4 regions of the Bacillus sp. JZ109 genome follow, and region 3 is predicted to be linked to each of the others. Evidence: riboswitches for the same ligand, from Rfam matches in the RefSeq annotation. Region 3 holds a riboswitch; each other region holds the start of a gene.

Evidence for each region. A riboswitch is a leader RNA that binds a small molecule or an ion and turns the genes downstream of it on or off. The one in region 3 is predicted to bind S-adenosylmethionine.
Region 1: another riboswitch for S-adenosylmethionine. It lies ahead of M1D94_RS11335 (2-hydroxyacid dehydrogenase); the one in region 3 lies ahead of mtnK (S-methyl-5-thioribose kinase).
Region 2: another riboswitch for S-adenosylmethionine. It lies ahead of metK (methionine adenosyltransferase); the one in region 3 lies ahead of mtnK (S-methyl-5-thioribose kinase).
Region 4: another riboswitch for S-adenosylmethionine. It lies ahead of M1D94_RS01135 (5-methyltetrahydropteroyltriglutamate--homocysteine S-methyltransferase); the one in region 3 lies ahead of mtnK (S-methyl-5-thioribose kinase).

What each region holds. Positions count from the first base shown of each region.
Region 1 covers NZ_CP096388.1:2,103,962-2,112,155, reverse strand. Annotated here, with positions in the region: gene M1D94_RS11340 (FGGY-family carbohydrate kinase) at 1-561, opposite strand, end outside; gene M1D94_RS11335 (2-hydroxyacid dehydrogenase) at 579-1,601, opposite strand; SAM riboswitch class I at 1,698-1,789, opposite strand; gene M1D94_RS11330 (molybdopterin oxidoreductase family protein) at 1,937-3,979, shown strand; gene M1D94_RS11325 (hypothetical protein) at 4,047-4,367, shown strand; gene M1D94_RS11320 (sugar porter family MFS transporter) at 4,445-5,899, opposite strand; gene M1D94_RS11315 (Gfo/Idh/MocA family protein) at 5,939-7,105, opposite strand; gene M1D94_RS11310 (sugar phosphate isomerase/epimerase family protein) at 7,123-8,052, opposite strand.
Region 2 covers NZ_CP096388.1:1,106,489-1,114,682, reverse strand. Annotated here, with positions in the region: gene asnB (asparagine synthase (glutamine-hydrolyzing)) at 1-621, opposite strand, end outside; gene metK (methionine adenosyltransferase) at 771-1,973, opposite strand; SAM riboswitch class I at 2,141-2,279, opposite strand; gene pckA (phosphoenolpyruvate carboxykinase (ATP)) at 2,476-4,059, shown strand; gene M1D94_RS05710 (DUF2584 domain-containing protein) at 4,098-4,340, opposite strand; gene M1D94_RS05705 (alpha/beta hydrolase family protein) at 4,392-5,165, opposite strand; gene M1D94_RS05700 (ABC transporter substrate-binding protein) at 5,317-6,321, shown strand; gene M1D94_RS05695 (ABC transporter ATP-binding protein) at 6,334-7,116, shown strand; gene M1D94_RS05690 (ABC transporter permease) at 7,091-7,903, shown strand; gene ytkD (RNA deprotection pyrophosphohydrolase) at 7,930-8,194, opposite strand, start outside.
Region 3 covers NZ_CP096388.1:2,654,294-2,662,487, reverse strand. Annotated here, with positions in the region: gene M1D94_RS13965 (acyltransferase family protein) at 1-958, opposite strand, end outside; gene kinE (sporulation two-component system sensor histidine kinase KinE) at 1,211-3,427, shown strand; gene ogt (methylated-DNA--protein-cysteine methyltransferase) at 3,424-3,921, shown strand; gene M1D94_RS13950 (hypothetical protein) at 4,011-4,136, shown strand; gene mtnA (S-methyl-5-thioribose-1-phosphate isomerase) at 4,170-5,231, opposite strand; gene mtnK (S-methyl-5-thioribose kinase) at 5,239-6,432, opposite strand; SAM riboswitch class I at 6,525-6,681, opposite strand; gene M1D94_RS13935 (carbon-nitrogen family hydrolase) at 6,765-7,544, opposite strand; gene mtnE (methionine-glutamine aminotransferase) at 7,639-8,194, shown strand, end outside.
Region 4 covers NZ_CP096388.1:207,926-216,119, forward strand. Annotated here, with positions in the region: gene M1D94_RS01115 (CoA transferase subunit A) at 1-126, shown strand, start outside; gene M1D94_RS01120 (succinyl-CoA--3-ketoacid CoA transferase subunit B) at 123-773, shown strand; gene M1D94_RS01125 (3-hydroxybutyrate dehydrogenase) at 790-1,563, shown strand; gene M1D94_RS01130 (5-methyltetrahydropteroyltriglutamate--homocysteine S-methyltransferase) at 1,615-2,751, opposite strand; SAM riboswitch class I at 2,829-2,935, opposite strand; gene M1D94_RS01135 (5-methyltetrahydropteroyltriglutamate--homocysteine S-methyltransferase) at 3,004-4,137, opposite strand; SAM riboswitch class I at 4,219-4,325, opposite strand; gene M1D94_RS01140 (LURP-one-related/scramblase family protein) at 4,391-4,879, opposite strand; gene M1D94_RS01145 (hypothetical protein) at 5,008-5,271, opposite strand; gene M1D94_RS01150 (hypothetical protein) at 5,561-5,689, opposite strand; gene pepT (peptidase T) at 5,794-7,026, opposite strand; gene yxjL (two-component system response regulator YxJL) at 7,076-7,732, opposite strand; gene M1D94_RS01165 (sensor histidine kinase) at 7,719-8,194, opposite strand, start outside.

The sequences.
Region 1 (8,194 bases), 550 kb from region 3:
GTTTTGCTTCACATCAAACAGCAGGGTTTCTGTTGCCTGTGATGGTTCATATGTTAATATTCCGCTCAGTTGGTACGTCACCCAATCACTGATGCTAGTAAAGCTTGCAGTCTTTTCCCATAAAGAGGGCTGGCGCTGTTTTAATCCATAAAGCTTGAGCGCGGAAAAAAGTGCGGTTGGCAGGCGGCCTGTGCGGCTGTATATCTCTTCCCGATCGGGAATGCTCGCCTCCCACTCTCGACCGCGGTTATCGATGTTCGGCAGCCCAAGAAAAGAATCGCCGTTTTGATCGATCAGAACAATCCCCTGTCTTTGACTCGTCGATGTCAAACCAATGATGTCAATATCACACGAACGGGATAGCACACGTTTTGCCAAATTCATCACCTGCTTCCACAGCACCTGAGGAGAAAAATAACGGCTGTCCGGGTAAAGCGTCTCTGTGGAATACACGATGTCCTCCCGTTCAACTGTTAGAACACTGCCAGTTACACTCACGACCGCTACCCTCGCATTGCCTGTGCCAATATCAAAAACGAGATAGCCTTTTTGTTTTTTCATTCTGTTAGCCTCCTTTCTTATACCCCTGTTTTCAGTTCGTCCTTGTTATACATTGTCGGAATATTAAGAGTTTTTTCACCCTTCCACTTTTTGAGGGCTTTATTCAGTATCGTCACGTGATGATCCTCCACTTCAAATGTTGCTCCAGCGAGATGCGGTGTTGCCAGAACATTAGGCAATGAAATCAATTCATAATCTGATTCCTCTGGAGGTTCATGATAAAAAACGTCTAATATCGCACCTCTGATTTTATGTTCTTTTAATACAGATAAAAGATCTTCACGGTTTACAACAACTGCTCTTGAAGTATTGACGAAAATCGCACTCTGTTTCATCAGATCAAAATACTTCCGATCAATAAGTCCAAGTGTTTCCTCAGTACGAGGCAGATGGACAGAAACGATATCACTGTCTGAAAACACCGTTTTAAGAGATACTTTTTCATACAGCGGATGATCGTCTTGAATGAATGGATCGTAATACTTTATTTTACAGTCAAACGCAGTCAGCAGTTTTGCAATCCTTTGACCAACCGCCCCGAACCCAATCATGCCAACCGTTTTTCCTGTTAATTCATTTCCTTTAAATTTGACATAAGCCTGCAGGTAATCACTGTTCCACTTTCCATCCTTCAGCCATTGATTCGAGGCGCTGGTATGGCGCAGAAAGGAAATCACATTTCCAATAAACATTTCAGCAACGGCTTGTGCATTCCGCCCTGGTGTATAAAAAACAGGTATGCCTCTTTTTGAGGCAGCTGCCACATCCACATTGGAGGGCATTCCCCTGCAAACACCGACAAATGAAAGTTCGGGAACAGAAGCAAATACGCTGTCTGTTACCTGATCAAGTTCAGTAATCAAGCCTGTCGCATTTGTTGCTTTTAGCAGCTGAATGAGTTCATCCTCCCGATATGCCCGGCCTTGTTCCTTCCAAGATTGATAAGCAACTGAGTCAAACAAGTTTTCTAGCTCTTTTCGTCCTTCTTCGTTGTACGGTGCTGTAACCAAAACCGTCATGGTGCAAAACATCCTTTTCATCGTATTTTTTCATAAAAAAAATCTCTTTCCGCAGATGGAAAGAGATTCATATATAGGCGCGCTCTGTTACAGGCAGACGCCGGTATAAACCTTGCTTTCCTATCTTTCAAGCTGACGCTTGCTGGAATTGGCACAATAATGTTGCCGAGGTTTCATAGGGCCAGTCCCTCCACCTCTCTGGATAGAAAATGTTGAGTATGTAATTTTCAGAATGAAGAATACGTTTATCATAAAGAAGTCTCAGATTGATGTCAATCTCTTTTTTCAGAATTGACGTTATCATCCGAAATGTTATAATTCTTACAAAATATCTAACTAGAGAGAGGAACTGGGCCATGAAATCTTTTGCCACACAACAAAACGGCATTTTCAAATCCGTTTGCTCGCTGGACTGCCCGGATCAGTGCGGATTGTTAATACATAAAAAAGACGGGAAAATCGTAAAAATGCAAGGAGACCCTGATCATCCTGTCACAGCCGGAAACATATGCAACAAAGTCCGGAATATGACGGAGCGCATATATGATGAAAAGCGGCTGACTACACCGCTCAAACGAACAGGTGCGAAAGGCCAAGCGATATTTGAACCGATTTCCTGGGAAGAGGCAATCGATACGATCACCTCCCGCTGGAAACAGCTGATTGATGCAGAGGGAGCTGAAAGCATACTTCCTTACAGCTTTTACGGAAATATGGGGAAATTGACAGCTGAAGGAATGGACCGCCGCTTTTTTTACCGCATGGGGTCAAGCCAGCTTGAACGGACGATTTGCAGCAAAGCGGGATCTGAAGGCTATAAATATACAATGGGCATAAGCGCGGGAATCGATCCTGAGGAAACCGTTCATACAAAACTATTTATTTTTTGGGGAATCAACGCGGTCAGCACAAATATGCACCAAATTACGATCGCCCAAAAAGCGCGAAAACAAGGTGCCAAAATTGTCGTGATCGATGTGCATAAAAATCAAACAGGACGTCTTGCAGATTGGTTTATCCCAATAAAACCGGGAACCGACAGTGCACTTGCTCTTGGCATCATGCACATTTTATTTAAAGAAAACCTTCATGATGAAGCATTTCTGTCCGAGTACACGGTTGGCTATGAAGAGCTCCGTGAACACGTGAAACAATATGATCCTGAAAAGGTATCGACGATCACCGGTGTCAGTACCGAAGATATTTACCGACTGGCAAAAATGTACGGGAAAACCTCCCCTTCTTTTATCAGAATCGGAAACGGACCCCAGCATCACGATAACGGCGGGATGATTGTAAGGACGATTGCCTGTCTTCCGGCGATTACCGGCCAATGGCTGCACACAGGGGGCGGCGCAATTAAGCATAACAGCGGAATTTTAGAATATAACACAAATGCCTTGCAGCGGCCCGACTTATTGAAAGGGCGCACCCCGAGGTCGTTTAATATGAATCAGCTTGGCAGGGTGCTTTTGGAAACAGACCCGCCGATTCGCTCTCTATTTATTTACGGAACGAACCCTGCCGTCGTCGCGCCCGAAGCAAACAAAGTCAGACATGGATTACTGCGGGAAGACTTGTTTACTGTGGTTCATGATTTGTTTTTAACGGAAACGGCTGCATATGCGGACATTGTACTGCCTGCAACATCCGCTTTTGAAAATACTGATTTTTACACCTCCTACTGGCACCATTACATTCAGCTTCAGCAGCCGGTGATTGAGAGATATGGGGAAAGCAAGTCTAACACTGAGGTTTTCCGATTACTGGCTGAAGCCATGGGATTCACAGACCAGGAGCTTAAAGATTCAGATGAAGAATTAATCCGCCAGGCGCTTGACCATCCAGATAATCCACATTTGGCAGAGATTGATTACGATGCACTTGCTAAGCATTCATTTATGAAAGCGAAACGCGAAAAGCGACTGTTTCCGGGCGAACTTCCAACGCCAAGCGGAAAAATAGAATTATATTCAGAACAAATGAAACAAGACGGCTTCCCTGCTTTACCGACATATACACCTCTTGTAACCGATAATGAACATCCGTTTATGTATGTTCCGGGGCCAAACCATAATTTCTTAAACTCAACATTTTCCAATAATGAAAAACACATCAAGCTTGAAAAGACGCCAAAGCTCTTTATCAACACAAAAGATGCTGAAGAGCTCGGAATCGTTGATGGGGCACCTGTACGAATTTGGAACAGCCGGGGAGAATGCCAGCTGACCGCTGCAGTTGGAGAACAAGTGCTGCCAGGTGTCGTTGTCAGCCAAGGATTATGGGCGGATGAACAAGGAAAAAAACAGCTTGTAAACGCGCTAACCCCAGACCGATTGTCCGATATGGGCGGCGGCGCCACCTTTTTTTCAGGACGCGTGCAGATTGAAAAGGTTTGAAAAAATAATGAAACCCCTAGTATGCCAAGCCCGTATAACATAACATCGACATAATGGAGGCATACACATGGACGTTTTTTTAGGAATTGGTATTGCTTTGGCTGGATATTTTATCGGTGAAGGCTTAAAGCAGATGAACCATCCAAAAGCATATGAAAAAAGTGATACCTTGCTTATAAAAGAACGAGATATTTACTTTTACATCGGACATTTTTTAGGAATAACGACAACTGAGGCAAAACAGTTAGCCGGAGACATGACAGACCTGCCTTACATTAAAATCAACGGGAAAAAGTATGTGCAAAAACAAAGTTTAATAGAATGGATATTTGCATTAGTCAAAAAGCAACAGGATGAAGTTAGTATTAAGAAAAACGGGATTTGCTAGTTGTTTAATGGAAAACATTTGAAAGTAAAGGCTTGCTTCAAAAGCAACGCCTTTTTAATCATAATAAAAGAGAGCGTTTACATATTTATTTCTCCTTTGCCCGATGATGCTTTTCGAACACCTTGATTGCTTCTAAAGTCGTTTTCAAGCTCTTCTAGAGTACGACCTTTTGTTTCCGGCAGATACTTTTTCACGTAAAGAATCGCAGAAGCCCCCAGAACAACGAAGACGAAGAACGTTGACGACATCCCCAATTGATCTAGTAACACAGGAAACGTTAAGCCGATAAGAAAATTCATCATCCAAAGGAAAAACACTGAAATCCCCATTCCGAGCCCTCGCAATCTGAGCGGGAATATTTCTGAAATCATGAGCCACGTAACCACGGATACCGCTGACTGCTGAAAAGCCAGGAACGTAATTGTCAGGCCAATCACGATAAACGGCAGCACGGGAGTTCCTTGAAGTGTGATGGAACAAATCGCTATAAGCAAAATAGAAGCTGTTGTGCCTGCAAGTCCTGTAAGGAGAAGAGGCCGCCTCCCGACTTTACCTACAATCCAGATGCCGAATGTACAGGCTATCACTGAAATAACGCCATTTCCAATGTTTGCGACAAGTGCTGCGTCTCTGGCAAAACCAGCTTTCTGCAAAATTTGCGTGCCATAGAACATAATGGAGTTAACACCGGTTATTTGCTGCACTACAGCGATTCCTATTCCAAGACCTACAAGTCGGCGAATCCATGGGACTGACAAGTCTTTCAGTGTCGCCCGATTTATTTCAGTCTCTCGATTGATTGAAGCTTTGATTTCAGTCAGCTCAGCTTTGGCACAATTTTCTTCCCTTACATACTTAAGAACTCTGAACGCCTCCCCCACCTTCCCTTTCGATGCCAGCCAGCGCGGGCTCTCTGGTACAATAAGCATCCCGAACCACAGAAAAATGGCCGGCAGTGTTGCCAAGATAAGCATAAATCGCCAAACGTGCGCATATTCACCCATTGATGTACCAATGACTGCATTACATGTAAATGCAAGAAGCTGACCTAAAATAATCATCAGATCGTTCTGAGTAATTGTTTTGCCCCGCTGTTCCGCTGGCGACATTTCAGCTAAAAAGGCCGGTACCGTGACAGATGCTGCCCCTACTGCAAGACCAAGTAAACTTCGGCAGATTATCATAACAGATGTGTTTGGTGCGAACGAACAACCAATCGTAGCAATTAAAAACAAGAAAGCTAGATTTAAGATGGTTTTCCGCCTGCCAATACGATCTGCTAACCGTCCTCCAGCCAGGGAGCCAAATGCGGCTCCGAAAAGGAGGGAACTTGTGATGAGACCTTCGGTGAAGGGAGTTAGATCAAGCTGATCTCTTTGTGCCATAAAAGGCAACGCTCCATTGATTACTCCAGTGTCATAACCAAAGAGAAGGCCTCCGAATGTAGAAATGATGGTAATCTTGCGGAAAAATTTTTTATGTTTACACGAGGTATTTCCGCCTGCAGTATCCATTTTTTCACGCTGGTCCATTTTTCTCCTCCTTTTAAAAGGACTTACAATCGCTACATGTTATTGATAGTCCACCCATACTGCGCCTTTATCCGCGGATCGAACGCAGTTTTCCACCCAGCGTACACCTCCCACACCCGCTTCAATTCCTGGATACCACATGTGCTCCAATTCTTTCCCTCGATCAGCAGCTTCCATAGCAACAGCGAATCGGGAATAAAGATTCGACCACGCTTCAAATAGACCTTCTGGATGGCCGCCTCCAATACGGTCATCTTGTAATGCTTCTGGGTATAAATATCCCATTCCGCGCTCTAAAATCTGTACAGGTTTTCCCTGTATTTCAAAACGCAGCTGGTTAGGCTGTTCATCCCACCATTCAATACTTGCTTTGGAACCGATCACACGAATTTTCTGGCCATGCATTGATCCGGCATTTACACATGAAGACCACACCGTGCCGACCGCCCCATTATCGTATTCCATAATCGTATAAGCATTATCTTCAAGAGGCGCTCTGCTTTTTACAAAGCTCTGGCGAGTACATAACAGTTTGTTTATTTTCAGTTCCGGAATCATGATTTCCGATAAAAATAACGGATGAGTTCCTAAATCTCCTAACACGTAGCTCGGACCGGCAAATTTCGGGTCTACACGCCATTTCGTGCTTGGATTATTCATTTCTACAGGATCTGAGTGAAAACCATGTGCAAATTGCATATTAATAATTCTGATGTCACCCAACTCTCCATTTGCGATCATCTGGCGCGCCTGTTCAATCATTTGATGCCCAGAATAACCATATGTAATGCCGACAACTCTGTTCTTTTTCTTTGCCAAATTCTCAAGCTCTTTTGCTTCTTCAAACGTGAAACAAAGAGGCTTTTCACATACAACATGCAAACCGACATTCAGGGCCGCCTTACAAATTTCATAATGAGTGCCGTTTGGAGTTGCGATAGAAACAGCTTCAATACCGTCTTCTCGTTTTGCTTCTTCTTCAAACATTTGCTGGAAATCCAAGTAGCAGCGTTCCGGAGTAACATGAAGATTCATCCCAAAATCTTTTCCCCGTTCCGGATTGATGTCAAATGCCCCTGCAACCAACTGAAAGTGATGATCACGCAAGGCAGCCGAGCGATGAATGTATCCAATTTGACTTCCCCGGCCGCCTCCTACCATTGCCCAGCGTATCGGTCTATCTACCTTTTTTTCACCATTAATCATTTTTGATTCCTCCCTCACTAGTAACCAACATTTTTTAAATAGGCAAGGCTTTGACTGACATCTCTTAAACTAGTATCAGAGTTTCTCGGATCACGTTCTTGCTCAATCGTAATATAGCCGTGATAGTGAATGTCTTTTAGCAACTTGTAAATCGCTTCATAATCAATAATTCCTTGGCCTATCGGACACATGACTCCCTTTGCGCAAGCATCAAAAAAGCGGATATGCTCACCCATTACTTGTTGATAAACATGTTCATCAATGTCTTTAAAATGGATATAGTCTACACGGTCCGCATAGTCCCGCAGCCATTGTTCCGGATCCATCTTTGAATAATATAAATGTCCTGTATCAAGACAAAGCCCCGCAATATCGTATGGTATATCTTTTAGTAATTGCTGAATCTCATCCTCGAATTCAATATATCCCCCTGCATGAGGATGGATGACGGCTCGTACGCCATATTGCTTCCACGCCCGTTCCGCAATTGTCCGAATATGAGACATCATACGGTTCCATTCCTTTTTAGATAACCGTTTCGCTTGATCAGGACGCCCCGCCTTATAATCTCTTTCGTCATGCCCCCAGTCAATCAGGACCAAATAAGGAGGTGAAAAGCGAAAGCGCTCCTCTTTATCCTGAAAAGAGAAAGGTAGTTTTGTAATCAGAGAACAAATCTCATCAACTTGCTCCAGCAAATTTCCTAAGTGCGACTCTGATACTAAATCATCAAAAATCGTACCGGCAATAATGGATAAATTGTTTTTCAAAAGCTCTGCTTGGACACGTTCGATATCCATCGGAATATAGCCGTATGGACCTAACTCAATCCCTTTATAACCAGCTTGTGATGCTTCTTGCAGCACTCTCTCCCATGGAGGAAGATAAGGATTTTTCGGATCGTCAACGCCCCAGCAGCACGGCGCGCCAGCAATGTGAATACTCATCCAAGACACCTCTAATCAAATGAATTATGAATCGCAACCAAAAAATAAAGCGCTTTCTTTTAACTGGATTTAAAAGTACGTTTATTTCGGTTCTCCGAGTTGATCTTCTCTTCTTAATCGTGCACTTTATCTAAAACCGGAA
Region 2 (8,194 bases), 1.5 Mb from region 3:
TGAACCCGGCTCTACTTTTTTCACATGGGCATCAAGCGTGCTTGGTTCAGGAACAAATTGGAAAGACATGTACTGCTGCAATGCCTCTTTATCTATTTCAATATCATTCTGAGCAACCATTAAACTTTTTCTCTCTGAGGCAAAATAAACCTGATCATTGATCGTTGTGTAGTACAACGGTTTAATGCCGAATGGATCTCTTGCCCCATAAAGCACATGATCGTTTTTATTCCAAATCAGAAAGGCAAACATACCGCGCAGTTTGGACGCCGCTTCTTCTTTATAGTGACGGTAAGTCGCAAGAAGAACCTCTGTGTCCGAATCCGTGTTGAATGTGTACCCCTTTGCTTCAAGCTCTTCTCTCAGTTCAATATAGTTATAGATTTCTCCGTTAAAGATAATCCAATATGTTTCATCTTCATATGATAAAGGCTGTCCGCCATTTTCTACATCAATAATGCTGAGCCGTCTGAATCCGAAGCCGACGTGCTCATCATGGAAATATCCATCACTGTCAGGACCGCGGTGAACGATCATTTGGTTCATTTGTTTGATTAGTTCTTCTTGATCAGCGGTTTGAGCTAACGGATGCTTGTTAAAAACCCCGACAAATCCACACATAGTATTGCCTCCATAATTAAAATTGTCATCATTGAACCCCTATTTATAGACGCTGTGAATAGTATTTGGTTTCACAGTTATGTAAAAAAATAAACATGAATACAACGATAAAAAAGGGAAAGCCGCTTAACCAGTAAGCGGCTATAAAATTATTCTCCTAACGCTTCTTTACGCAACTGCTCCGCTTTGTCTGTGCGCTCCCATGGAAGGTCAACATCGTGACGTCCAAAGTGGCCGTACGCAGCAGTTTGTTTGTAGATCGGACGGCGCAAATCAAGCATTTTGATAATGCCGGCAGGTCGTAAATCAAAGTTATTGCGAACAACTTCAATCAGTTTTTCCTCAGAAGCTTTTCCGGAACCGAATGTGTTGATTGAGATTGACACAGGCTGTGCAACACCGATCGCGTAAGCAAGCTGTACTTCGCAAGAATCAGCAAGCTCAGCCGCAACGATGTTTTTCGCAACGTATCTTGCCGCATAAGCTGCAGAACGGTCTACCTTCGTCGCATCCTTACCTGAGAACGCGCCTCCGCCGTGGCGTGCATAGCCGCCGTACGTATCAACGATGATTTTGCGTCCTGTAAGTCCCGCATCCCCTTGAGGGCCTCCGATTACGAAACGTCCTGTAGGGTTGATGAAATATTTTGTTTCTTCATCAATCAGCTCTTCAGGAACAACCGGATTGATGACATGTTCTTTAATGTTGCGCTGAATTTGCTCAAGTGTAATTTCAGGATGATGCTGAGTTGAAATAACAATCGCGTCAATGCGGACTGGTTTGTTATTTTCATCGTACTCAACCGTTACCTGTGTTTTGCCGTCAGGGCGAAGGTACGGAAGAATATCTTCTTTACGGACTTCACTTAGGCGGCGGGCTAATTTATGGGCAAGTGAAATTGGAAGAGGCATAAGCTCTTTCGTTTCGTTGCACGCATAACCGAACATTAATCCTTGGTCACCCGCACCAATCGCTTCAATTTCTTCGTCGCTCATTGTGCCTTCACGGGCTTCAAGCGCTTGATCTACGCCCATCGCGATATCAGCAGACTGCTCATCAATTGATGTTAAAACCGCACAAGTTTCCGCATCAAATCCGTATTTTGCACGTGTGTATCCGATTTCTTTAATGGTTTGGCGAACCGTTTTCGGAATGTCAACATACGTAGAAGTTGTGATCTCTCCGCTTACAAGAACCAAACCTGTTGTCACAGATGTTTCACAAGCAACACGCGCGTTAGGGTCTTTCTTTAAAATTTCATCTAAAATGCTGTCAGAAATCTGGTCACAGATTTTATCCGGATGCCCCTCCGTAACAGATTCTGATGTAAATAAACGACGATTTTTACTCATGATTTGCTTCCTCCTGCACAAGGCCTCCCGAAAGACCTTGTATATATGATACGGAACTCGCTCCCTCTTATACAATGTACAGTTATATTAGAGAATGTTAATTGGCATATTTATGAAATAAAAAAACCTTTTCCATCGAGGAAAGGGTTTGGTCTTTGTGCCTTTCACTCTTATCGCTCAAGGAATCATACAACCTTGCAACAGGTTAGCACCTTGGTTGTCTCACTCAGTTGAACATAATAAATAACAGAGAAACCGGTTGCTGGGCTTCATAGGGCCTGTCCCTCCGCCAGCTCGGGATAAGAGTATCCGCTCAATGAAATATCTTATCGTAAAAGGGTTTGCAATGTCAATATGATTCAGAAGAAATAGGCACCTATATTGAGGGAAAACAATGGAAATGCACACACAAAAAATAATAAATAGTATAGACTATTTGAAAATATATGTTATACTAATTCACAATTAGCAAAACACAAAAAACGATAAAGGAAGGTTTCATATGAACTCAGTTGATTTGACCGCTGATTTACAAGCCTTATTAACATGTCCAAATGTGCGTCATAATTTATCTGCAGCACAGCTAACAGAAAAAGTCCTCTCCCGAAACGAAGGCATTTTAACATCCACAGGTGCTGTTCGCGCGACTACAGGCGCTTACACAGGACGCTCACCTAAAGATAAATTCATCGTGGAGGAAGAAAGCACGAAAAATAAGATCGATTGGGGCCCGGTGAATCAGCCGATTTCAGAAGAAGCGTTTGAGCGGCTGTACACGAAAGTTGTCAGCTATTTAAAGGAGCGAGATGAGCTGTTTGTTTTCGAAGGATTTGCCGGAGCAGACGAGAAATACAGGCTGCCGATCACTGTCGTAAATGAGTTCGCATGGCACAATTTATTTGCTCGGCAGCTGTTTATCCGTCCGGAAGGAAATGATAAGAAAACAGTTGAGCAGCCGTTCACCATTCTTTCTGCTCCGCATTTCAAAGCGGATCCAAAAACAGACGGCACTCATTCCGAAACGTTTATTATTGTCTCTTTCGAAAAGCGGACAATTTTAATCGGCGGAACTGAGTATGCCGGTGAAATGAAGAAGTCCATTTTCTCCATTATGAATTTCCTGCTGCCTGAAAGAGATATTTTATCTATGCACTGCTCCGCCAATGTCGGTGAAAAAGGCGATGTCGCCCTTTTCTTCGGACTGTCAGGAACAGGCAAGACCACCCTGTCGGCAGATGCTGACCGCAAGCTGATCGGTGACGATGAACATGGCTGGTCTGATACAGGCGTCTTTAATATTGAAGGCGGGTGCTACGCTAAGTGCATTCATTTAAGCGAGGAAAAGGAACCGCAAATCTTTAACGCGATCCGTTTCGGGTCTGTTCTCGAAAATGTCGTTGTTGACGAAGATACACGCGAAGCCAATTATGATGATTCCTTCTATACTGAAAACACGCGGGCAGCTTACCCGATTCATATGATTGACAACATCGTGACTCCAAGCATGGCCGGCCATCCGTCAGCAATTGTATTTTTGACGGCTGATGCATTCGGAGTCCTGCCGCCGATCAGCAAACTAACGAAGGAGCAGGCCATGTACCATTTCTTGAGCGGTTACACGAGTAAGCTTGCCGGAACCGAACGTGGTGTAACGTCTCCTGAAACGACGTTCTCTACATGCTTCGGCTCACCTTTCCTGCCGCTTCCTGCTCACGTCTATGCTGAGATGCTCGGCAAAAAGATCGATGAACACGGCGCAGACGTTTTCTTAGTCAATACCGGCTGGACCGGGGGCGGCTACGGCACAGGCGAACGAATGAAGCTTTCTTACACTAGAGCAATGGTCAAAGCAGCGATTGAAGGTAAATTAGAGGATGCTGAAATGATAACTGACGATATTTTCGGCCTGCACATTCCGGCACATGTTCCTGGCGTTCCTGATCATATCCTTCAGCCTGAAAATACGTGGACCAACAAGGAAGAATACAAAGAAAAAGCAGTCTACCTTGCAAATGAATTCAAAGAGAACTTTAAAAAGTTCGCACATACCGATGCCATCGCCCAGGCAGGCGGCCCTCTCGTATAAAAAACAAAAGCCAAGAGCAATTATGCTCTTGGCTTGTTTTAATTGACGGAATGCAAAGAAGTCAGCTTGTATGTAATGATGGTCCGGCCTTCTTCCCATTGAAGCTTCTGCACTTCAGCTGTGCCTGACTTTTCGCCAAACTTTGTTTTGCGTACATCCATTGGAATCTCCATCGGATATACTCGGTATCCGTCCTTCTCTAACGTGAATATATTTTCATCTATGCGAACTTCTTTTCCTTTTGTCACAATCAGTGTATTAAATTCAACAGGCATTCCCAAAGTGAAATCCCCTTTCGTTCTCTTTTTTCTTTATCATAACATATTTCACTGTCAGCGGTTTTTCATCCATTGTGTGAGCTGCCGCACGATACGCCGGTTTTCTTTTGGCGGGAAATAATGTGTGAATGTACTGTAGTACCACGTCTCCACCGGCTTATGCAGTTGTTTTAGCTTCTCTTCAAATAAATAGGAATGCTGAATCGAAACATTTTGGTCTTTTTCTCCATGGATTAACAGCACGGGTGCCTGAATTTTATTTACTTGGTCAAACGGTGTCCTCCATTGATATTCCTCAGGCACCTTTTTCGGTGTTCCGCCGATGACTCTTTTCATCATTCGCCGCAAATCCTGCCGCTCCTCGTATGTAAGAATCATATCACTGACGCCTCCCCAGGAAACAAATGAAGCTGCCTGCCCGCCCATTTCGATCGCAGTGAGCATTCCCATAATTCCGCCGCGGGAAAAACCGAAGATGTGGATTCTATCCTTCTTGACATTTGGGTGCTGCTGAAGCAGGCGAAAAGCAGAAAATGCATCCTCCCTGTCTTCTCCGGCAAAATCCTCATTGCCTTCTCCTCCTTGATTTCCTCTGTAAAAAGGAGCAAACACCACAAACCCTTGGGATGCAAACTGGATAATCCGGCCCGGCCGAACCATGCCCACGCTTTTAATCCCGCCGCGCAAATATAAAAATCCGTCATATTGTCCGGGTTCCGCCGGCTCAGCCAGAAGCCCCTTAACCCGTAATCCATTTGACAGATAGCAGATCGTATACAAACGCACATGCTGGCTTGGCGACGGAAATCTTCTTTTCTCTACAATCAAAACAGCCGCCTCCTTTTTTTCTATATGCTTTCCTTACTCCAAAATTACATCCGGAGAACCTGGTTAGGCATTCACACATTTTTATACCCATCATACGATATGTAAAGCAAAAAAGGATATTAACTTGATGCGAAATAAGGAGGTTGTCTATGTGAACAGATGGTTAAGGCTGAGCTTCGCCTGTGTCGGCAGTATCTTTCTGATGTTCGCCCTGGCGGCTTGCAAGCAGGAAGAAACGCTCACAAAAGTCAAGGTAGCTGAAGTGACCCATTCAATTTTTTACGCACCTTTATATGTTGCTGAGTCTAAAGGGTTTTTTAAAGAAGAAGGGCTTGATGTCGATGTGAATACGACCTGGGGCGGAGACAAAACGATGACATCGCTTCTTTCCAACGGCTCCGACATCGCGCTTGTCGGGTCAGAAACATCTATTTATGTCGAAGCGCAAGGGGCTAAAGATCCCGTCATTAATTTCGCCCAGCTGACTCAGACAGACGGAACGTTTCTTGTCGCGAGAGAAGATGTTGAACACTTCGACTGGGATCAGTTGAAAGGAAAAACGTTTCTCGGTCAGCGAAAAGGCGGCATGCCGCAAATGGTCGGCGAGTATGTACTGAACAAACATAAGATTAACCCGCATAAGGATATAGACCTCATCCAGAACATAGACTTCGCCAATATTGCCAATGCGTTTGCTTCTGGAACCGGTGAGTATGTACAGCTCTTTGAACCGCAGGCTTCTCTCTTTGAGAAAAAAGGCATCGGCCATATCGTGGCTTCATTCGGAGAAGAATCAGGAGAGGTTCCTTATACGACTTTTATGGCGAAACAAAGCTATTTGAAGAAAAATGAAGACACAGCCGTCAAGTTTACAAAGGCCATTTATAAGGCGCAGCAGTGGGTTGAAAACCATTCTGCGAAGGACATCACAGATGCCATTAAAGATGAATTTGATGATACCGACCCAGACGTCATCGAAACATCCATTGAACGCTATAAAAAACAGCATTCATATTCACCAGACCCTCTGCTTAACGAAAAAGAATGGGAGCTTCTCCAAACCATTATGGATCAATCGGGAGAACTGCCGAAGCACATTCCATACAATCAGCTTGTAAATAAAGAAATTGCTGAAAAAGTCACCTCGGAGAAATAGGAGGCGCCATCTATGTCTTTCTTACATGTCGACCATGTAACCCATACTTATTTTTCTATTAAAGAAAAAACAACGGCTGTGCGGGATATTCATTTCGATGCCGAAAAAGGCGATTTCATCTCATTTCTCGGCCCAAGCGGCTGCGGAAAAACAACATTGCTTTCCATTATTGCCGGTTTGATTGAGCCATCAGAAGGCAGAGTTCTGATTGAAGGCCGTGAGCCGAATCAAAAAGAACATAATATTGGCTATATGCTTCAGCAGGATTACTTATTTCCCTGGAAATCTATCGAGGAAAATGTGCTTCTCGGTTTAAAAATCGCCGACACGCTGACAGAAGAAAGCAAAGCCGCTGCACTCGGTCTATTGCCGGAGTTCGGCCTCATAGATGTGGAGAAAAAATATCCGAAAGAGCTGTCAGGCGGGATGCGCCAGCGGGCTGCGCTTGCAAGAACACTTGCGCCTAACCCTAGTCTGCTTTTGCTGGATGAGCCATTTTCCGCGCTTGATTTTCAGACAAAGCTGTCTTTGGAAAACCTGGTATTCCGCACATTAAAGGAATATCAAAAAACAGCAGTGCTTGTCACTCATGATATAGGGGAAGCGATAGCGATGAGCGATACGATCTTTTTATTTTCAAATCAGCCGGGCACCATCCATCAGATTTTTACCATCCCTAAGGAATTGGCCGCGATGTTGCCTTTTGACGCCCGTCAGGAACCTTCCTTCCAGACACTGTTTCAAACGATATGGAAGGAGCTGAATTCTCTTGAGAAACAGCAAAGAAACCATTGATCTGCTTCACGAGCAGTATCAATTCAAACAGAAAAAGGAAAAGTGGAAGGTCCATTCCTTTCAGCTTGCCATATTTATTCTCTTTTTCTCGGGCTGGGAAATCTCCAGCAGGCAGGGCTGGATCGATCCGCTGATCTTCAGCTCTCCATCAGCTGTGTGGCGATTATTGCTGGAGAAACTTGGTGACGGTTCTTTACTGTCACACATCGGCGTCACTTTATTTGAAACGGTGCTTGGCTTTTTGCTCGGGACGTTTATGGGCACGTGCCTCGCCGCTTTGTTATGGTGGTCTAACCGACTTGCCAGAATTTTAGATCCGTATCTTGTGATTTTGAATGCAATGCCGAAAGTGGCCCTGGGCCCGATCCTGATTGTCGCGCTCGGTCCCAGTTTTATCAGCATCATTGCGATGGGAGCCATCATCAGCGTCATTATCACAACCATCGTTGTCTACACCGCCTTCCAAGAGGTCGACGAAAACTATACGAAAGTCATGAAAACATTCGGCGCAAAAAAATGGGTTATTTTTAAAGAAGTCATACTGCCTGCATCCTCCCCCGCAATTATTTCAACACTAAAAGTGAACGTCGGTTTATCATGGGTTGGCGTCATTGTAGGGGAATTCCTCGTTTCGAAGGTCGGATTAGGATATATGATTATTTACGGATTCCAAGTCTTCAATTTTACACTCGTCTTCTTAAGCCTGCTGATCATCGCCATCTTCGCCACTCTGATGTATCAGGGCGTCGAGCTGCTGGAAAAGAAATGGACGAAGGGGAGGACATAAAAAACCCGGCACATGTGCCGGGTTTTTTATTCAATCCATCCAGACTCTTTCAGTTTTTTCAAGCTGATCGGAAGAACGGAATCCTTCATAATAAAGCTGAATTTTTTATTGCGGGAAAGGTTCTCCGGCAGCTCGTGAAACAAAACCGGGCCTTTCGTTTCAAAGTAATCAGCCTGCTTTTCAAGCTTTTCTATATCTGCAAAATATATATTTTTCACAATCACTTTTTCTTTTCCGAGAACTTTATACTGTCCGAGATACTTGAGGCTTTTGACTCTCGCGCCCGTCTCT
Region 3 (8,194 bases):
CAATGAAGGGCTGAGCGACTGTCTTAACAAAGTTGCTGGAGAGGACTGATGTCAGGGCTGCTGTTAAAAGCAAGAGGATCACTAAGCTTTGATAGTCAGTAAGCCAATCCTCAAGCCCGACCTGCCGTAATGTTTTAATAATAAACCCGTGAAGCAGATACACGTAAAATGTCCGGGTTCCCCATTTGGTAAAGAAATACCGTTTTTGCGGAACAAGCGCTAAAAAGCTGAAGGTTGCCCCAAAGGCGAGTACATACCAGCCGATTCGGGATAGTCCGCTTACCAGGGTAACGTCTCCAAATGAAGAATACGGTTTTGAACCAAACAGAAAAGAATAGTCAAAATCGATGCCCCAGCAGATGACGAATACTGCGGCAAGCACTCCGAGCGCAATTTGTTTGCCGCGTTTAGATCTCAATAAATCAAAATGATGTTTATTTAAATAAAAACCGACAAGGAACATCGGTAAGAATACGAATGTCCGTGACAAGCTCAGCGTGCTGCTGACAAAGTCCAGATAACCGATCAGCACGGCGATTCCGCAGCTGACAAACAGCGCCCACTGTTTTGAAAGCTTTGAAAAAGGATATAGGAGCAGGTTCCAAAAGAATAAGCTTACAAGAAACCATAACGACCATTGCGGATCAATCGGGTTCACATTTGCCATGCTTTCATCTTGCATAATGTAATAAAAGACGGAATAAATGATTTGGAAAATCAAATACGGAATAATCAGCTTGACCGCCAGCTTTTTTACATATCCCGCCCGTTTAAAGCCTTTCGCGAAATAACCGGATACAAGAATAAATGCAGGCATATGGAATGTGTAAATGAACTTGTAGAGGTAGAGCATAAAATGATTATCATTAATAAAGGAACGAAGGATATGACCGAATACAACAAGGAATATCAATAAAAATTTTGCGTTATCGAAATAACTGTCCCGCGATTTACTCATAGCATCACCTTCTCTTTCATCAATCACTAAGAGATTATTCCCTGCTGGTACATATTTTAAAATAAAAGATGAAAAAGGAATCTAAAAAAATGCTGATTGTTAGGTCGATGTAAAGTGACGGTAAGGATCGTAGAAAATGTCTTCGTAATGTAATGACGCTGAAATTTTCTGAAATTTATAGGGCAAATGAAGGAAGTTCCCGCATTTTGTAGAAATATTGAGGGATAGGTTTTGAAGAAGGAGTGTACATGCATGGAAACTCTTGGTGTCCAGACAAACTCGGAGCTGCGAGAGGAACTGAATCGCCTCAAAGAAGAAAACGCGCGACTGAAAAAGGAATTGAATCAGCATCAAGTGATTGTCAACAATACGCTCGATGCTATTTTTATTTGTGATAACGAAATGCGGATTGTTCAGGCAAATGAAGCAACAGAAAGGATGCTTCAAGTTGACTCGGAAGATTTGAAAAAGCGTTCTGTCTTGGATTTTTTGTTTTCCATCCCAAAGGATGAACTGAATCTTTCCGTAAAGAAGTTTTTTAAAAAAGGCTTTCTGTGGAAGGAGGTTCCGATCAGGCTTGATTGCGGGGCAACAAAATACATAGAGTTTCTGGCCAAAAGAGGTATTGGCGAGGATTTCTTTTTTGTTGTCATGAGGGACATATCTTCTAAGAAGATTCTGGAGCGGGAATTCTCTATGAATGAACAGCTTTTTAAGGACTTGTTTGACAGAGCAGTTGACGGAATCGTCCTGTTTGATAAAGATGGCGGTTTTATTGATGCCAATTTGTCCTTTTGTAAAAGCTTTGAAATCAATCATAATGAGCTGTCTCATTTATCTTTGTATGAGTTCATAGACAGCGGCTCACGAAAAGATTTCGACAATACCTGGAAGGCGCTCAACCGCAAGGGAAAAGCGAAGGGGGAGCTGCCTGTCAAGCTTCGTTCAGGAGTTCAAAAACTATTTGAATTCACGATTACATCAAACATCATCAGCGGTTTTTATATGTCCATTATGAGGGATATCACAGAGAAGCGGTCTATGGAGCTGCAGCTCTTTAAAAGTGAGGAGCGCTTCAGAGAAATCTTTGAAAATGCAATGGACGCCATCATCATCTGGTCGAATGACGGAAGAATCGTAAAAGCGAATCAATCAGCCTGTAAAATTTTTGAGCTGCCGATGAATTTGCTGTTGAAAAGAAAGCTGTGTGATTTTCTCGTTGACTCGCAGCAGAAATACAGCATAACGAAAAGGAAATACGCAAAATACGGAGAGATCAGAGAAGAGCTGCTGTTTCAAATGGGGAACGGGCAATTCAAAGAGCTTGAATTTACTTCAAAACGGACAATCCTTGAAAATCAGCATTTGACGATCTTAAGAAATGTAAGCGACAGAAAGCGGATGGAAAAGGAGCTTCGGGAAAGCGAGCTGAAATTCAGAAAAGTGTTCAACGGCTCAATGGACGGCAATGTATTGTTTGACAATCAATACAGGATCATCGACGCCAACCCATTAGCAAGCCATATTTTGGGACTGTCACATGAAGAGATCAAACAGCACAGCTTGTTAGATATTATTTCTGCTTATGAAATAGAAAATCTGGCATCACCGGCAAGGCAGATTAATTTTGATGAAATGGACAACGAAATTCCATTTTTGCTGAGCAGCGGTGATAACAGAAAACTCGAATTCTCATTTAAACGGAATATTATTCAAAATATGAACTTGGCTATCTTTAAAGACGTAACAGAGCGAAAAGAATTGGAGGAGCGCCTGCGCAAATCAGATACCCTTCATGTTGTCGGCGAACTCGCAGCAGGCATTGCTCATGAAATCAGAAATCCGATGACTGCTCTTAAAGGCTTCATTCAGCTTCTGAAAGGGAGTGTCGAGGGAGACTACGCCCTTTACTTCAACGTGATCACCTCAGAACTAAAGCGCATCGAATCCATCATCACCGAATTCTTGATTTTAGCCAAGCCCCAGGCCATTATGTATGAGGAAAAACATGTTACCCAAATTATGAGGGACACGATAGACCTACTAAATGCGCAAGCCAATCTCAGCAATGTACAAATGCAACTTGATTTAATTGACGACATTCCCCCGATTTACTGTGAACCGAATCAGCTGAAACAGGTTTTTATCAATATATTAAAAAACGCCATCGAAGTGATGCCTGACGGCGGAAATATTTTTGTAACGATAAAGGCATTGGATCAAGATCATGTTCTTATCTCCTTAAAAGACGAGGGAATCGGAATGACAGAAGATAAATTAAAGCGACTTGGTGAACCGTTTTATACGACAAAGGAACGGGGAACTGGACTTGGGCTTATGGTAAGCTATAAAATTATTGAAGAACATCAAGGCAAGATTATGGTAGAAAGTGAAGAAGGGAAGGGCACCGTTTTCCATATTACGCTTCCTGTCAGACAGAATGCTGAAGAAAGAAGGAATGATGAATGAACTACTATACGACAGCCGAAACGCCGCTCGGTGAACTTATCATTGCCGAAGAGGAGGACCGGATCACTCGTCTATTTCTCAGTCAGGAAGATTGGATGGATTGGAAAGAAACGGTTCAGAATACTGAGCATAAGGAAACACCTAATCTTGCAGAAGCGAAACAACAGCTTCAAGAATATTTCGCAGGCGAAAGGAAGACATTCTCCCTGCCGCTCAGCCAAAAGGGCACTCCTTTTCAGCAAAAAGTGTGGCAAGCGCTGGAGAGGATTCCATATGGCGAATCCCGAAGCTATGCGGATATTGCCGCTGCGGTCGGCAGTCCGAAAGCGGTGCGCGCTGTCGGGCAGGCTAATAAACGTAACGACCTGCCGATTTTTGTCCCGTGCCACAGAGTGATCGGCAAAAACAGTGCGTTAACAGGATACGCCGGAAGCAAAACGGAGATCAAAGCATTTTTGCTAAACATCGAGCGAATCTCCTATAAAGAAAAATAAAACATATGGCACGTTCCCTTTTTTCACAGCCGACATATCATTTTATTAAGTTAAAAAAGTTGGTCTGATGAAAAAGGAGGACAAAGCAATTGAAGCCGAGCCGCTCTGAGAAACTTGCCGTTTTTGCCGAACTGTTTGTGAAACTGCATATCTTATCAAGCGCTCAAAAAGATGAAATCATCAATGTTAACAAAAAGAAACAAAAAAACCGCTGACTCGGCTCCAAATGAGCAAAGTCCAGCGGTTTTTTAATGCACCTTTTCTCCTCTAAACAGCTGTTCAATCTCTTCTTCATAGTTTCCGGTCATAATCCCTTTTTCTGTGATGATTCCTGAAATGAGATCATGAGGTGTAATGTCGAAAGCGGGATTAAAGACAGGCACATTGGATGGAGCGGTCCGAACTCCGGAAATCTGCCTGACTTCCTCGGGATCTCGTTCCTCTATCGGGATATCAGCGCCGCATTTGACCTTTGTATCAAATGTAGATAAAGGTGCGGCGACAAAAAACGGAATGTCAAAGGCGTTTGCTAAAATAGCAAGACCGTATGTGCCGATTTTATTTGCCGTATCACCGTTCTTTGCAATTCGGTCGGCTCCGACGATAACAGCGGAAATTTGTTTTTCCTTCATCGTATGGGCGGCCATGCTGTCTGTGATCAGAGTGACATCAATGCCCCCCTGCATCAGCTCCCAAGCAGTAAGGCGTGAACCTTGCAGGACAGGCCTTGTTTCACAGGCATAAATGTGTAATCCCAAATCTTTTTGTTTGGCCAAGTAAAACGGAGCTAGCGCCGTTCCATAGCGGCTTGTCGCGATTGAGCCGGCATTGCAGATTGTCATAATCCTGTCGCCTTTTTTGAAAAGCTGCAGGGCGTTTTGGCCGATCAACCGGCAAGTTTCCTCATCCTCGACCTGAATCTGAATTGCTTCATGGACAAGGTTTGTTTTTGCTTCATTTACGGAAATCGCGTTTTCGACCGAATGACTCAGTCTCTCAAGCGCCCATGACAAATTAATGGCGGTAGGCCGTGAGCTGTTTAAATATTGTTTGATGTCTTCCAGTCTGCGGCGGAATTCCGTGACATTATCTGTTTCAATGTTTTTGGCAGCAAGCGCTAGTCCGAAGGCAGCCGTAATGCCGATCGCCGGAGCGCCCCTTACTTTGAGCGTGACAATCGCATCAAATACATCCTCTTTCGTCGTCAGCTCCAAATATTCCGTCTCATCAGGAAGCTTTTGCTGATTTAAAATGGTAATAGCTGTTTCTTTCCATTCAACAGAACGTGGAACAGCAAATGAATGGGTCATGAATAGATCATTCCTTTACAAGTAACTTAAATAATTCAATAACATCTGTTATCGTTTTGAATTCCGAACGTTTTTCGATAAAGGCTGTGCCGGTTTCGAGCGCCAAGCGTTTTCTGCCGATTCGTTTATCAAACGGCACGATCGTATCCAGGTCAGCTACATGGGCAAGGCCGATCGTGCGTCGTATCAGCTCACAGCCCGCAAATCCGATTGCTTCTTCAAAAATATGGCTGAGCGTATCAGTGAGGTAACCGTCGATGTTGGCGTAAACATCCAGACTGTCCTTCCGCCAGGCTTCACTAAACGTCTCTTCAAACGTTTCCCAGACCTGGTTGACATGTTCATATAACGGCTCTCTGTCAGCCCCGTCACGGCTGAGTGCGTTCAAAAATAAGTTGGCGATAAATTGCCCTACATCAAAGCCGATCGGTCCGTAAAAAGCAAACTCAGGATCAATCACCTTTGTTTCGTGCTCACTTGCGAAAATGCTTCCTGTATGCAAATCACCATGAATCAACGTTTCTGCAGACGTTAAAAATGACTTTTTCAGCTTAGCGGCTTCGATTTTAACGCTGTCATTATTCCAAAGCTTTTCGACAAAAGGACGAAGCTCTTCTTCAAAATCATTTGTGTCATGGTCGAAGAAAGGATCTGTAAAAACAAGTCTTTCCGTAATGTCGCATAGCTCTGGATTTGTAAACTGTTTAACAAGCTGTTTTTTCACCTTAGGTTCAAGCGCGTAATCTGATGAGTAGAAAAGTGTTTTTCCTAAAAATTCACCGATGTGCTGCGACAGATGAGGATAGTTTTCACCCTCAATGAGTCCTTTTCTTGCGATCTTGAGGTGAGAGAGATCCTCCATGACGGTAACCGCCATTTCCGTATCAGAATAAAACACTCTTGGAACCAGGTGAGGCACATGCTCGCCCTGACGGATGAGAGCGCTGCTTTCGATTCTTGCACGGTCGATTGTCAGCGGCCAGCTTTCTCCCACCACTTTTGCATACGGAACCGCCTGTTTAATGATCAATGCTCTGTCATGTTCTTGATCATAAATATGAAAAACGTAATTTAAGTTGCCGTCTCCGATCTCCTGGCATGTCAGCGTGCTTTTGCTTGGAAAAAGGCCAAGCTTCACCGCCAACGCCACAGCGGAGCTTTCATTTAACGTTTCGTATAAAGGTGTTTTTGTGACTCCCATCATCATAACCTCCAATTATGTAATCACTTAATATGTAGCCGTAAAAAAGCCTCCTTCTCAGAGAGAAGGAGGCTTAACATCTATGTCCGCCTCTCTTATCTCTCAGATCAGATCTGAATGGAATTAGCACCGTGCCTTAAGAGACCAGCGTCTCGGCGCGAAAAAGATGCGCCCCATTTCACAATGGAATTACGGTCGGTTGCTGTTGGGGTCAAAAGGCCAAATCCCTCGCCCAACTCTCGATAAGAGAATATATTCACTTGTTTGACAATTCTAATTTATCAGTTGATGAACATGGTAACAGGTAATTTAGTTAGTTGTCAATATATTTTTTAATATAAATCTTTTCTGATATCATCGAAAACAGGAATGCTCTCCCGAACTTCTGCGCTTTCTTGAAGGTCGATTTCCGCTCGGACTATGCCTTCTTCCCGACCGCCTTCAGCAAGTACACGCCCCCATGGATCAATAATCAGGCTATGTCCTGCAAATTCATTATCCGGATTTGAACCGGTACAATTGCAGGCTGCGACAAAGCATTGATTTTCAATGGCCCGCGCAATAAGCAGGCTTTTCCAATGATCAAGGCGGGGAAGAGGCCATTCCGCAGAAATAAACAGCACGTTGGCGCCTTTTGTCGTATGTTTTCTGATCCATTCCGGAAAACGGATATCGTAACAGATCAATCCTGAGCTTTTGACGCCGTCAAGCTCAAAGTATCCGTCTTCGGAACCGGCTGATAAATACAGATGCTCATCCATCAGCTGAAAAAGATGGGCTTTTCTGTACTCTTTAATGATTTGCCCTTCCTTATCCGCGATGTACATTGTATTATAAACATCAGAATTCTTCCTGACAGCGACCGACCCGGCGACAATATGAACACCATGTTTTTTTGCCGTTTTCTTCAGCCAGCTCTGAGCGGAGCGGCCGTCTTCGTCAGCGAGTTCATCAAGATTGGCCAGATCATATCCGGTCGTCCATAATTCAGGCAGAACAAGAACATCAGCATGTTTGCTTTCTTTTCCGATGAAAAATTCAGCCTTTTTTATATTTTCCGAAGGTTTGCCGTATGAAATATCAAATTGAAGACAAGATATCGTCCATTTCATCTTTTTAACACCCCAAATTTTTCTTTACTTTTTTCATTTAACCATATATGATGATGGACTATCATTTCAAGATTTTTTTAGAAGGTGAGAATAGATGAAATTTGAACAGTCTCATGTATTGAAGGAATTGCCTAAACAATTCTTCGCTTCTCTGGTGCAGAAAGTGAACCGAAAGCTCGCAGAAGGACATGACGTTATCAATCTAGGACAGGGAAATCCAGATCAGCCGACTCCTGAGCATATTGTTGAGGAGATGAAACGAGCTGTCGCTGATCCTGAGAATCATAAATATTCGTCTTTTCGCGGCTCATACCGTCTGAAGTCAGCGGCTGCTGCATTTTACAAAAGAGAATACGGCATTGATCTGGATCCGGAAACCGAAGTCGCTGTATTATTCGGCGGAAAAGCCGGTTTAGTCGAGCTCCCGCAATGCTTGTTGAATCCCGGTGATACGATTTTAGTTCCCGATCCGGGTTATCCTGATTACTGGTCGGGTGTCACACTTGCAAAAGCAAAGATGGAAATGATGCCGCTCGTAAAGGACAGGGCGTTTCTCCCTGATTACAGCAGCATAACCGCTGAAATAAGGGAACAGGCGAAATTGATGTATTTGAATTATCCGAATAATCCGACTGGAGCTGTTGCTACTT
Region 4 (8,194 bases), 1.7 Mb from region 3:
CTCGATCCAGATCACATCCATACGCCGGGAATTTACGTACAGCATGTCGTGCTTGGCGCGAGCCAAGAAAAACGGATTGAAAAACGAACAGTTCAGCAAGCATCGGGAAAGGGTGAGGCCAAGTGAAGGAAGCGAGAAAACGAATGGTCAAACGGGCTGTACAAGAAATCAAGGACGGCATGAATGTGAATCTCGGGATTGGAATGCCGACGCTTGTCGCAAATGAGATACCCGACGGCGTTCACGTCATGCTTCAGTCGGAAAACGGCTTGCTCGGAATTGGCCCCTATCCTCTGGAAGGAACGGAAGACGCGGATTTGATCAATGCGGGAAAGGAAACGATCACTGAAGTGACGGGCGCCTCTTATTTTGACAGCGCTGAGTCATTCGCGATGATAAGAGGCGGGCATATCGATTTGGCTATTCTTGGTGGAATGGAGGTTTCGGAGCAGGGTGATTTGGCCAATTGGATGATCCCGGGCAAAATGGTAAAAGGGATGGGCGGCGCTATGGATCTCGTCAACGGGGCGAAACGGATCGTTGTCATCATGGAGCACGTCAATAAGCATGGTGAATCAAAGGTGAAAAAAACATGCTCCCTTCCGCTGACAGGCCAGAAAGTCGTGCACAGGCTGATTACGGATTTGGCTGTATTTGATTTTGTGAACGGCCGCATGACACTGACGGAGCTTCAGGATGGTGTCACAATTGAAGAGGTTTATGAAAAAACAGAAGCTGATTTCGCTGTAAGCCAGTCTGTACTCAATTCTTAATGGGAAGGTGTTTGACATGAGAAAACAAGTCGCCTTGGTGACAGGGGCTGCCGGCGGAATCGGATTCGAAATGGCAAGAGAATTCGCCCGGGAAGGTGCCAGCGTCATCGTTTCAGACCTCCGTCCGGAAGCATGTGAAAAAGCAGCCTCCAAACTTGCAGAAGAAGGCTTTGACGCGGCGGCCATTCCGTATGATGTGACAAAGGAAGCGCAAGTTGCTGATACGGTGAACGTCATCCAAAAACAATACGGCCGCTTGGATATTCTGGTGAACAATGCCGGTATTCAGCACGTCGCTCCGATTGAAGAGTTTCCGACAGACACCTTTGAACAGCTGATCAAGGTCATGCTGACGGCCCCCTTTATTGCAATGAAGCATGTTTTTCCGATCATGAAAAAACAGCAGTTTGGCAGAATCATTAATATCGCGTCTGTTAATGGATTAGTCGGCTTTGCAGGGAAATCCGCTTATAATAGCGCCAAGCACGGCGTCATTGGACTCACAAAAGTAGGGGCGCTGGAAGGCGCGCCCCACGGCATAACAGTCAATGCGCTCTGTCCGGGTTATGTCGATACCCAGCTTGTACGCAATCAGCTTAGCGATCTATCAAAAACTAGAAATGTCCCTTACGACTCTGTACTTGAACAAGTCATTTTTCCGCTTGTGCCGCAAAAGCGACTGCTTTCCGTCAAGGAAATTGCGGATTATGCCGTGTTTTTGGCAAGCGAGAAGGCGAAGGGCGTCACTGGGCAGGCTGTCGTCCTTGATGGGGGCTACACCGCACAATGACATAAAAAACACACTTGCTCCGCTAGGGAATCAAGTGTGTTTTTTCTTTTCTTATTTCCAAACATCATTAGCGATCTCAACCACATGGCGGAGCTTCGCCCATTGCTGTTCTTCAGTCAGCTTGTTGCCTTCCTCAGTTGAAGCAAATCCGCATTGAGGGCTGAGGCAAAGCTGGTCTAAGCTTACATAACGGGACGCTTCTTCGATACGGCGTTTCACGTCATCCGGATTTTCAAGCTCACCGAATTTAGATGTCACTAAGCCAAGAACAAGCTGAAGATCAGACCGTTTTACGTAACGGAGCGGCTCAAATCCGCCTGAGCGTGAATCATCATACTCTAAGAAAAGTCCGTCAAGATTCAAGCCGTCAAAAATGGTTTCGGCTGCTGCGTCATAGCCGCCTTCCGCTGTCCAAGTGGACTGGAAGTTGCCGCGGCAAATATGCATGGTTACCGTCAAGTCATCCGGGCGGTCTGCTATCGCGTCGTTAATCGATTTCGCAAACAGCTGGCGAAGCTCATCAGGCGTTGTTCCGAACGCTTCGATTTGTTTTAAGCCTTTTTCTGATAAGAAAACGGCCCACGCTGTATCATCAAGCTGGAGGTAGCGGCAGCCTCTGTCATAAAACGCTTGAATCGCTTTTTTATATGCTTTGGATACATCATGCTGGAAAAGGTGATAGTCGTTTTTGTATGCACCTTTTTCCAATTTCCCGCGGAAAAACAGCATATTCGGGCTTGGAATGGTCATCTTTGGCGTCGCGTCACCGGCAATGCTATGGAGAAATGAGTAATCTTCAAGCATTGGGTGTGTTGAAAAGTCGATATCGCCTGTGACTTTAATGCCGCGTGCTTTTGTCTGTACGTTATGGAATTGAATGCCTTGCTCAGGAGTAAACGGCTCAACGCCATCTAAGTTTTCCAGGAAATCAAAGTGCCACCATGCTCTGCGGAATTCACCGTCTGTCACGACGTTCAGGCCGATTTCCCTCTGTTTTTCCACAATGCGGATAATTTCATCGTTTTCGATCTGGCGAAGCTGCTCAGCCGTAATATCGCCGGCCGCTTTTTGCAGCCGCGCTTTTTTGACGGGCTCAGATCTTAGCAGGCTTCCGACTTGATCCGCGCGAAACGGCGGTTTTTTTCTTTGAAGTGATTTTTGTTCTGCGGGTGTTGTTTGTTGTGACATGTTGTCCATTCCTTCTTTCCATTCAAATGTAAAAAAGCTCTTCCTTTGGATAAGGAAGAGCTTGCGTGACAATCTCAACCTTATCTTCAAGAGCAATCATTGCTCTAAAGGATTTAGCACCATTCTGTTAAACAGCGGTTGCCGGGTATCGCAGGGCCAGTCCCTCCACCTCTCTTGATAAGGAAAACCTTTTTATGAAATTTTCTGATAGTATCTATTATTCACACATTTTCTATTTCTGTCAATGATAGATTATCTCCACACATCGTTGGCAATGTCGATGACATGGCGAAGCTTTGCCCATTGCTGCTCCTCTGTCAGAAGGTTGCCTTCTTCTGTAGAGGCGAAACCGCACTGCGGGCTCAGGCATAGCTGGTCCAAGCTGACAAAACGCGCGGCTTCATTGATACGGCGTTTCACATCTTCAGGATTTTCAAGCTCGCCGTATTTCGATGTGATCAAGCCGAGCACAATTTGCAGATCCTTGCGCTTCACAAAACGGAGCGGATCAAAGTTTCCGGAGCGGTCATCATCGTATTCCAAGAAAAGGCCGTCAAGGTTTAAGCCGTCCAAAATCGTTTCCGCTACAGCGTCGTACCCTCCTGATGCCGCCCAGGTTGAGCGGAAGTTGCCGCGGCAAATGTGCATTGTGATCGTTAAATCGTCAGGCCGGTCTGCGACGGCATCATTAATTGTTTTGGCAAATATGGATGGCAATGTTTCTGGATCGCCGCCGAGCGCCCGGACAACCTCTCTGCCTTTTTCCTCAAAGAAGAGAGACCATGACGTATCATCGAGCTGGAGATAACGGCAGCCAGCATCATAGAAGGCTTTGATTGCTTTTTTGTATGCTTGAGCCAGGTCATGAAAATATTCCTCTTGATCGTCATAAATCCCTTTATCCGCCTTTTCGCCAAAAAACAGCATATTTGGGCTGGGAATGGTCAATTTTGGCGTCGCGTTACCGGCAATCTCATGTAAAAATTGATAATCAGCAAGCGCTGGGTGGCTCGTAAAATCGAGTTTTCCCGTCACTTTGATGCTGCGCGCTTTCGTTTTTGTGTTATGGAACTGAATCCCCTCAGCCGGGATGAACGGTTCCACACCGTCAAGCCCTTCCAGGAAGTCATAATGCCACCAAGAACGCCGGAATTCCCCGTCTGTTACTACATCGAGACCGATTTCTTTTTGTTTTTCCACGATGCGGATGATCTCTTGATTTTCGATATCACGAAGCTGTTCTGCTGTCATCTCACCAGCCGCTTTTTTTTGCCGGGCTTGCTTTACCGGAACGGAACGAAGCAAACTGCCGACATGATCGGCGCGGAAAGGTGCTTTGCGTTGTTTTTCTGTTTTTTGTCCTGCAACATTCGTTTGTTGAGCCATGTTATTCGCCTCTTTTCTGAAATATTGAGCATGTAAAAAGCTCTTCCTTTGTGAAGGAAGAGCTTGAATGATCAAATCTCCGCCTCATCTGCAAGAACGCAATGTTCTTAAGGATTTAGCACCATTCTGTTTGAAACAGCGGTTGCCGGGTATCATAGGGCCAGTCCCTCCACCTCTCTTGATAAGGTACAACTTCATATTCAGATTTCAATTATCTTAATATTATTACTTTTGGATCAATTGTCAATGCTTTTTAGAGAATACTTTCATCTTCATCGTTATATAAAACCATATCAAGCACGATAGCGATGGCAGTGCAAATCAGAACATCTTCCTCGTTTGCAATCTGCAAGTGATAGGAATCACCCCAGCTGAGCCACTTTTTGCTCACTGACATCCGGACATTTTCCCCGTCCGTCAGCTGGAATTCATCCCTCCATAAATCACCATCGATTTCCCAGTTAAGCCCGGAAATCACAAATTTCGGTTTGAAAAACGTTACTTTCTTCGTTACCTCACAAACTGTTTTCCCGCCAATTGAAATCTCATAGCGCGGCAATAAAGACATTAGTTTTTGTTCTATGGAAACGAGCGTTTTCCCAGATGAGTCTGTCATTTGTAATGAGTCTCCTAACGAGAAAAAACGCCCCTCCACCTTGAATGTTTCTTGTTCATCCCGGTCATAAATGTGAAATGCATCTTTAAATGAGAACATTTTTTGTTTCATAAATAACTCGATCATTGCTGAAGTCTCCTTTGGGTTTGCCTTGTATGAAATTACGGATAGGTGGCGAAAAGGTTTCAGGCTCTAAATCAAAACAATTTTAAAAGGCTGCGTGATTCAGCAGCCTTTTCATTTGAAATATAGAATTAGGAAAGATGCATCCGGCGTTTTTGGCGGATGGCGTCAAGGTCGATTAGGTTGTTGTGATGAGGTGCGGCTGCTGGCAGAGGGCTTGTCTTTTGCGGTTTGCGGCGATTGTCCTTGCTGAAAGAAAAAAGAAGATAGCCGCATAATGCGATGATAATAAATAGGATCATATTACATACCTCCCAAAAAAAGTTTTGGTACTCTCTATTGTACGGATAAAAAGTCAAAAAGTATTCAAAAAATTCTAAATCAATAAATAACAAGAAACTGTCCCTCTAAAACAGTATAACCTGATGACCTGAAAATAGTCTTGAATCACGCTGTTTGCTCTTGTTGATGATTGGTTCTATAGTTACTATCGACGATAAAATAAATTCCTTTATATAACTTTTAACCTAAGTTTGAGTAATTCGAATTGCCTGTTTTTGGGTGCTGTATTCTTGCTTGTTTGGTTTATACCCTATTTTGCGGAATTGAACACAAAAAACCCAAATTACGGAGCATTTGGGCGGTACGGGTGAATACGGATTGTATTTAGGGGATTTGAATGTTTTATTTGAAGAAGCGTTTGAACATTTTTCTAATTTTTTGAAATGGGCTGGATTTCTTTTGCATGTTAAGCGGCCTGGAAATGATCCATTTTTTCAAGAGACTCTTTGCAGCGATTGCATGTTTTGTCATTGTTTTTCCTCCTCATTTGTTGATACTTGTTTTACGGAGGACGCGTTTAAAATGTTTCATTTTCACACAAAAAAGCCAGTCCTTTTTTGGACTGGCTTTTGGCATTATGCTTGCGCTTCAAACTGCTTTGCAATCTCCACGATGACATTTACGGCTTTGACCATATTATCAACTGAGATGTATTCAAATTTGCCGTGGAAGTTTTCCCCGCCTGTAAAGATGTTTGGCGTCGGAAGCCCCATGTAGGACAGCTGCGATCCGTCGGTGCCGCCGCGGATGGGGGAAATCTTCGGTTCAATGCCGAGGTTTTCCATTGCTTGCTTGGCAATGTTGACGATTTCGATGACAGGTTCAATTTTCTCTCTCATGTTGTAGTATTGGTCGTTCATATCCAGCAGAATCCGGTCTTGCCCGTATTCGTTTTGAAGTTCTTCAACGGCACGCTTCATTGTTTCTTTTCTGTTTTGGAAATTCTCTTTGTCAAAGTCTCTAATAATGTAGTGGAGCTTTGTTTCCTCTACGTCTCCTTGAATCGACAGCAGGTGATAGAAGCCTTCATAGCCTTCCGTATATTCAGGCGCTTCGTCTGCCGGCAGCAGGCTGTTCAGCTTCATCGCGATTTTCGCAGAGTTGATCATTTTCCCTTTAGCTGTTCCGGGATGTACGTTGTTGCCTTTAATCGTAATTTTTGCGGCAGCGGCATTGAAGCTTTCGTATTCAAGCTCGCCGAGCGGCCCGCCGTCAACCGTGTAGGCAAAGGATGCATTGAACCGTTTCACATCAAATTTGTGCGGCCCTCTTCCGATTTCTTCATCAGGCGTAAAGGCGACTCTGATTGTGCCGTGCTTGATTTCAGGGTGTTTGATGAGGTAATCCATGGCTGTCATGATTTCAGCGATACCGGCCTTATTGTCTGCGCCGAGAAGGGTGGTGCCGTCTGTGGTGATGAGTGTATGGCCCTTATAGCCGGACAGCTCAGGGAATTGATCAGGTGACAGGGTGACCTGCAGCTGTTTGTTGAGAACGATGTCTTTTCCATCATAGCTTTCGATGATTTGCGGATTCACGTTTTTGCCGGTAAAGTCTGTAGCGGTGTCGACGTGAGCGAGAAAGCCGATTGTCGGCACGTCTTTTTCAGTATTGGAGGGAAGAGTTGCCATGACATAGCCGTTTTCATCAATGGCTGCATCCTGCATGCCGATGGACTTCAATTCATCAACGAGCATGTTTCCTAATGTCAATTGGCCGGGTGTGGAAGGACAAGTGTCAACGGATTCATCGGACTGTGTGTCGACTTTTACATATGTAGTAAACCGTTCAATGATTTCTTCTTTCATTTCCAATCATCTCCTTTGTCTTATTTTAGCATGGCGGGATGAGAGATTTCTATTGCACAATACCGTTTCGAATGGCAAATACGACTGCCTGTGTCCGGTCTTGGGCATTGCATTTTTGCAGGATGCGGTGCACGTGGGTTTTCACAGTGCTTTCACTGACGAAAAGCTTTTCAGCAATATCCTCATTTCTCAGTCCGAAGGCCATTTGCTGAAGAACCTCAAGCTCTCTTTTGGTGAACGGCTCTGCCAGTTCTTCTGGATGGGGCTGTTGCTTCGCCCGAAATGTCTCACTGATAATTTTAGCAGCTGTGACTGTACGGAAAATCGCCTCGCCTCTGGCCGCAGCGCGAATCGCATCTATCAACTCTTCAGGAAGTGTATCCTTCAGCAGATAGCCGACTGCGCCCGCACGGATGCCTTCAAATACGTATTCCTCCGTGTCAAAGGTGGTTAAAATGACTATCTTTGTATCTGGAAGTGCGGACATAATGTCTTTCGCCGCTTCGATGCCTGAGCAATGCGGCATCTGGACATCCATGAGGATGACATCGGGTTTTGTTTGTTTTGCGAGTGCTATAATATCGCAACCGTCGCCGGCCTCACCAGAAACCGTCATATCCGTCTGTGCGTTGATGACGTAGCGGAAACCTTCACGCACAAGCGGCTGATCATCGGCAAGCGCGACGCGTATGTTATCTTTGTTCATCTTTTTGCTCCTTATTCGTTGTCATGAGCGGCAATGACAGCTCAATTTTCAGGCCGCTCGGCTGTACGGCACTGAAAGTAAGGGAACCGCCTGCTTTTTCTGCGCGCTCTTTCATTCCTGTCAGGCCAAATCCATAAGTAAGGCTGCCGGTGAATTGTCCGTCGTCGGTGATTGTGACATAGAGATGGGACTTGTCGTTAGAAATGACGGCCGCCGCATGAGAAGCGTCAGCGTGACGAATGATATTGGTCAGCGCTTCCTGCAAGATGCGGTAGATCGTTTCGCTCACGTTTGGAGGCCAAGACTCTTCTGACAGTCCGGCAGTATCTAAAGAAACGTGCAAGCCGCTCCGTTCCTCCACTTGATGAATGAGCCCCCGCAAAGCGGTAAGCCCCACCATCGATTCACTACGGCCCATTTGGTGAACGACAGACCGTACTTCTTGAAGACATTCCCTGGCGA